Regions from separate parts of the Pseudomonas sp. Irchel s3b5 genome, predicted to be linked through region 2. Evidence: predicted binding sites of a transcription regulator. Region 2 holds the regulator's gene; the other holds the start of a gene.

Region 1 (3,205 bases), on a different contig from region 2:
CGAGCAGTCGCAGCGTGTTGTCGGCCCTTTCGATAAACGTCCCCAGGCGAATGAAACGGAACGCGTCGTTACGCATGATGGTGCCGTAGGACGCACCTCGGAACAGGTGGGAACGTTCCTTGATCCACTCGCAGAAACGGCTCATGCCGTAGCGGCTCAGCCCCTGTTGGGCGATGCCGCGAATCTCCAGCCAGGTCGCGTTGATGTTTTCCCACATGTCGGCAGTAATTCGCCCACGCACCGCATGGGCACTGGCCCGCGCCGCGCCGAGACAACTGTAGATGCTCGCCGGGTTGGCCGCATCCAGGGCGAAAAAATGCAGCAGCCGTTCGGCATGCAGTTCGCCGTGGCGTTCGAGGTAATCCTCCAGGGTGCCGGTAATCAGCAGCGGCATCGCCAGTTCGTGCAGACCGTTGCCACGGCCATCCTGTGGCATCAGCGACAGCGAATAACTGATATCGAGCATCCGTGCGAGGTTTTCCGCCCGCTCCAGGTAACGCGACATCCAATACAAATCCGAGGCAGTTCTACTTAACATGTCAGGCTTCCTTCATTCCTCGACCACCCAGGTGTCCTTGGTTCCGCCACCCTGGGATGAATTCACCACCAGGGAGCCTTCACGCAGCGCGACACGGGTCAAACCGCCGGGCACGACCCGGGTTTCACGGCCAGACAAGACAAACGGACGCAGGTCGATATGGCGCGGTGCGATGCCGTTTTCGACAAACGTCGGACAGGTCGACAACGACAACGTCGGTTGCGCGATATAGGCATGGGGTTTGGCGATGATGCGCGCACGGAACGCTTCGATTTCCGCCGCCGTCGCCGCAGGCCCCACCAACATTCCGTAACCGCCGGAGCCCTGGGTTTCCTTGACCACCAGTTCTGGCAGATTGGCCAGCACGTGGGAAAGCTCAGAGGGATTACGACACTGCCACGTGGGCACGTTCTTCAGGATCGGTTCTTCATCCAGATAGAAGCGGATCATGTCGGTGACGAACGGATACACCGATTTGTCGTCCGCCACGCCGGTGCCGATGGCATTGGCCAATACGACATTGCCGGAGCGGTAGGACGACAGCAGTCCCGGCACGCCGAGCATCGATTCCGGGTTGAACGCCAGTGGGTCGAGAAATGCATCGTCGAGGCGCCGGTAGATCACGTCGACAGCTTTCGGCCCGTCGGTGGTGCGCATGTAGACCTTGTCATCGCGCACGAACAAGTCCGCGCCTTCCACCAGTTCCACGCCCATTTCCCGCGCCAGAAACGCGTGCTCGAAGAACGCGCTGTTGAAGCGCCCCGGCGTCAGCACCACCACGTTCGGATTGTCGATAGGGCTGGAGCTTTTCAGGGTGTCGAGCAACAGATTCGGGTAGTGATCGATAGGGGCAATGCGTTGCGCCGCGAACAGCTCGGGGAACAGACGCATCATCATCTTGCGGTCTTCGAGCATGTAGCTGACGCCGCTGGGCGTGCGCAGATTGTCTTCGAGCACGTAATACGTGCCGTCGCCGTCACGGACCAGATCGACGCCGGAAATGTGCGAGTAAATATCGCGGTGCAGATCCAGCCCCTGCATCGCCAATTGATACTGCTCGTTGGCCAGCACTTGCTCGGCCGGAATGATGCCGGCCTTGATGATGCGTTGCTCGTGGTAGAGGTCGGCGAGGAACATGTTCAACGCCTTGACCCGTTGAATGCAGCCACGTTCGACCACCCGCCATTCGCTGGCGGGAATGCTGCGGGGGATGGTGTCGAAGGGAATCAGGCGCTCTGTCCCCTGCTCGTCCCCATAGAGCGTGAATGTAATCCCGGCGCGATGAAATAACAGATCGGCCTCGCGTCGCCGTTGTGCCAGAAGCTCGTCAGGCGTCTCGGCAAGCCAACGGGCAAACTCCCGATAATGCGGGCGGACCTGGCCGCCGGCATCGTACATCTCATCAAAATAGGTGCGGATCATGCCGTACTCCTTGTCACCCGGACATGCAGGCCTTCGCAAGGCCCGTGCCATCGGCAGAAACGCTTTGATATCAATCGGTTGGATAATCACAACGCATGCACCGCACCAATCCTGTGCGGTAATTACCCCAACCCGATCGCCCCCGCTCCATTACAAGGCGTGATGAACGCCTACGACCAGCATAGTCGGTAGGAGCCGGCTTGCTGGCGATGGGGGCCTATGAGTCATGTGCTGCACTTCAAAGACGCCTTCGCTGGCAAGCCAGCTCCTACGAAAAGCCGGAGAGTCGTGGCCTCATGATCGACGGCAAAAACGAAAACGGCCAACCCGAAGGTCAGCCGTCATTTGCTGGTTGTCACTGTTCATAATTTTATGCGAGTCGCCCTCGTACCTCCTGTTTCACACCCCAGCCTTCAATAATGCCCCCTAATGGCTCGACCACCGCTTCGAAACCCTGTTCGAAATCGCCGATGTCGTCGTAAGTGGCATACATGACTTTACTCAACTCCAACGCCCAGGCACCGTCGTCACGCACGCTGATCTGCGCATTCAGGGATTCACCACGATGAAAATGACCTGCCGCCCTGCGCGCCCGCTCCTCGTCCGGGAAAATGGCGTAGAACTCGATGGGATGAAACCGTGAAAAATCAAAACCGCCTTCTTTCATGCGGCGCAACACGCTGCTGCTGATGTCTTCTTGATAGGCTGTGCTCATGAAACGTCCTCCTCAAACGATGGATAGACTTTCCGTACTCCCAGCGCCCGCAACCGAACAGCGCGAGCGACGGCAACCGATGTGCCGACGGGAAACAAGCATGGAGCTGACAAGACCAGACCTTAGCGATCCGTTCGCTGATCTCGATTGCAGAGTAGCTTCAAGATAGAGCTGCTGCCAAGGTCTGGATGAGAATGCGACAGGAGATGTTCAGATTGGCGTAATGCCGAGGATTTGAATGCTGTTCTGGCTTTTGAGGCTTTTGACGCCTGCATCGGCGGTACGCCCTTCCAGATCGTTCAGATCCAGTTCGGCGGCGACAGGAAGGAAGCGTTCCTTGATGAGTTTGGCGGCCTGCTCGTTGTTCGGGCATTCCGCGCTCTCGAATACTTCGTCAACTTGTTCGCCGTGATCATCTACGAAGGTGACTTTCCACTTTTGCATTGGTGCCTCCTCGATAAAACCCATGGACGGGCTTACACCTATCTCGACCTTGTCAGCTGTCTAATGTTCCGCCGGATCTGCACCCA
Region 2 (3,205 bases):
AGGCTTCATTACTCGGGGCGCTGCGCAGTTTTTCGCGCACTTCCTTGCGGTCGAGCATGCTGGCGATCTGTCGTAACAGTTCCAGGTGAGCATCGGTGGCGGCTTCCGGGACCAACAGCACGAAGAGCAGGTCAACCGGGGCGCCATCAATAGCGTCGAAATCAATAGGTGCGTCCAGGTGCATCAAGGCACTGATGGGCGACACGCAACCTTTGAGGCGGCAGTGAGGAATGGCGATGCCGTTGCCAAAACCGGTAGAACCGAGTTTTTCACGGGCAATCAATGCCTCGAAGACATCTTGCATCTCCAGATCCGGCACTTCGCGATGGATGAGGTTGGCAATTTGTTCGAGGGCTTTCTTTTTACTGCCGCCCGGCACGTTCACCAAAGAACGGCCGGGGGTCAGGATGTTTTCAAGTCGGATCATGGGTTGGGAGTGTTAACGACCGGTTGCGCCCTGAAGGAGGCTCTGGGTCTTTTCCTTATGCTTTTTGAGTTGGCGATCCAGCTTGTCGGTGAGTGAGTCGATCGCCGCATACATGTCGTCATGCTCAGCGTTTGCGACCACTTCACTGCCGGGAATATGCAGGGTGGCTTCGATTTTCTGCTTCAGCTTCTCGACCGTCATCGTGACTTGCACGTTGGTGATCTTGTCGAAATGTCGCTCCAATCGTTCGAGTTTTTCGCCGATGTAGGTGCGAAGAGGTTCGGTCACTTCCAGTTGGTGTCCACTGATGTTGACTTGCATACAGCTTCTCCTTCGTTGCCAGTGCATAAAGCGGTAGATCAGATGATCTACCACTGGAACGCTGTGGCGTGGCTCTACATCAACCGCTTACGTTCGCTCGAAGGCGCGATCCCGAGGGATTCGCGGTACTTGGCGACGGTGCGGCGAGCCACCTGAATGCCTTGTGCCTCCAGTAAACCAGCGATCTTGCTGTCACTCAACGGCTTTTTCTGATTTTCCGCGGCAACCAGTTTTTTGATGATCGCGCGGATCGCCGTAGACGAGCATTCGCCGCCTTCGGAGGTACTGACGTGGCTGGAGAAAAAGTATTTCAGCTCATAGATACCCCGTGGGGTATGCATGAATTTCTGGGTGGTTACCCGTGAAATCGTCGACTCGTGCATGCCCACCGCTTCGGCAATGTCATGCAGGACCAATGGCTTCATGGCTTCGTCGCCGTACTCCAGAAAGCCGCGCTGGTGTTCGACGATCTGGGTAGCGACTTTCATCAGGGTTTCGTTGCGGCTCTGCAGGCTCTTGATGAACCAGCGGGCCTCCTGCAACTGATTGCGCATGAAGGTGTTGTCGGCGCTGGTGTCGGCGCGGCGTACGAAGCCTGCGTACTGGGCATTGACCCGAAGCCGAGGTACCGACTCCTGATTGAGTTCGACCAGCCAGCGCTCGTTGTCCTTGCGTACGATGACGTCAGGCACGACGTACTCGGCTTCGGTGGACTCGATTTGTGAACCGGGGCGCGGATTAAGGCTCTGGACCAGTTCGATCACCTGGCGCAGTTCGTCTTCCTTGAGCTTCATGCGACGCATGAGCTGGCTGTAATCTCGGCCGCCAAGCAAATCGATGTAGTCGGTGACCAGCCGTTTGGCTTCGGCCAGCCAAGGTGTTTTGGCAGGCAGCTGACGCAATTGCAGCAGCAGGCATTCGCCCAGGTTGCGGGCGCCGATGCCGGCCGGTTCGAATTGCTGGATGCGGTGCAGGACCGCTTCGATTTCGTCCAGCTCAATGTCCAGTTCCGGATCGAACGCTTCGAGGATTTCCTCAAGGGTTTCGTCCAGATAGCCCTGATTATTGATGCAATCGATCAGGGTGACGGCGATCAGGCGATCGGTGTCAGACATCGGCGCCAGGTTCAATTGCCACAGCAAATGGCTTTGCAGGCTTTCGCCGGCCGATGTGCGGGTAGTGAAATCCCACTCATCATCATCGTTGCTGGGCAGGCTGCTGGCGCTGGTCTGGTAAACGTCTTCCCAGGCGGTATCGACAGGGAGTTCGTTGGGGATGCGTTCGTTCCAGTCACCTTCCTCGAGGTTATCGACGGTCGGTGCGCTCTCCTGGTAGGAGGGTTCCTGGATATCGGTGTTGGGCTTTTGTTCGGTGTTGTCGGCCAAGGGGTCGGCGTTGTCGAAGTCGTCGCCTTCTTCCTGGCGTTCGAGCATCGGATTGGACTCCAGGGCCTCCTGGATTTCCTGTTGCAGGTCCAGGGTCGACAATTGGAGCAGGCGGATGGCCTGTTGCAGCTGAGGTGTCATCGTCAGCTGCTGGCCCATTCTCAAGACTAGCGATGGTTTCATGGCAGGGGCTTAACACCTTATTCGCCGGCGCACATGCGCCATCCACTACAGGGCGCCGAGGCGCCAAACTTAAGCAAGTTATATGCCTGAATCAGAGGCCTTTGCCTAGACCGCTGTAACAATAAAAACGAAAACCTTTGTCGATATGTCGGTCGGCGCCCGTGCGCAAACCAGCGAGCGCAGTCATTACAGGCGGAATTCGTGCCCCAGGTAAACTTCCTTGACCAGATCGTTGGCCAGGATCGTTTCTGCGTCACCTTCGGCAATCAGCTGGCCATCATTGACGATATAGGCCGTTTCGCAGATGTCCAGGGTTTCACGGACGTTGTGGTCGGTGATCAGTACGCCAATGCCTTTGGCCTTGAGGTGATAGATGATCTGTTTGATATCGCCCACCGAGATCGGGTCCACGCCGGCGAAGGGTTCATCGAGGAGAATGAATTTCGGATTGGTGGCCAGTGCGCGGGCGATTTCCACGCGGCGACGTTCACCGCCGGACAGGCTCATGCCCAGGTTGTCGCGAATGTGGCTGATGTGGAATTCCTGAAGCAGGCTTTCCAGTTCCTTGCGACGACCTGCCTTGTCGAGTTCCTTGCGGGTCTCGAGGATCGCCATGATGTTGTCGGCCACCGAGAGCTTGCGGAAAATCGACGCTTCTTGCGGCAGATAACCGATGCCGGCCTTCGCACGACCGTGCATCGGCTGGTGGCTGACGTCCAGGTCGTCGATCAGAACGCGACCCTGGTCGGCCTGCACCAGGCCGACGATCATGTAGAAGCAGGTGGTCTTGCCGGCGCCGTTCGGGCCGAGCAGGCCGACGATCTGGCCGCTGTCGATGGACAGGCTGACGTCACGCACGACCTGGCGACTCTTGTAGGCCTTGGCCAGG

What was found. Region 2 encodes sigma-54, which starts transcription at its own class of promoters, with help from an activator protein. Its sites were predicted from a motif close to ANTGGCATNNANNTTGCTNT; they were not measured.
Region 1: the regulator sigma-54 is predicted to act here: its motif matches at 1,993-2,012, upstream of CKW15_RS14950 (circularly permuted type 2 ATP-grasp protein).

What each region holds. Positions count from the first base shown of each region.
Region 1 covers NZ_FYDY01000012.1:44,508-47,712, forward strand. The annotation lists gene CKW15_RS14945 (alpha-E domain-containing protein) at 1-538, opposite strand, end outside; gene CKW15_RS14950 (circularly permuted type 2 ATP-grasp protein) at 551-1,960, opposite strand; gene CKW15_RS14955 (ribonuclease E inhibitor RraB) at 2,331-2,675, opposite strand; gene CKW15_RS14960 (hypothetical protein) at 2,886-3,119, opposite strand.
Region 2 covers NZ_FYDY01000007.1:127,061-130,265, forward strand. The annotation lists gene ptsN (PTS IIA-like nitrogen regulatory protein PtsN) at 1-427, opposite strand, end outside; gene hpf (ribosome hibernation-promoting factor, HPF/YfiA family) at 440-748, opposite strand; gene CKW15_RS10490 (RNA polymerase factor sigma-54) at 823-2,316, opposite strand; gene lptB (LPS export ABC transporter ATP-binding protein) at 2,503-3,205, opposite strand, start outside.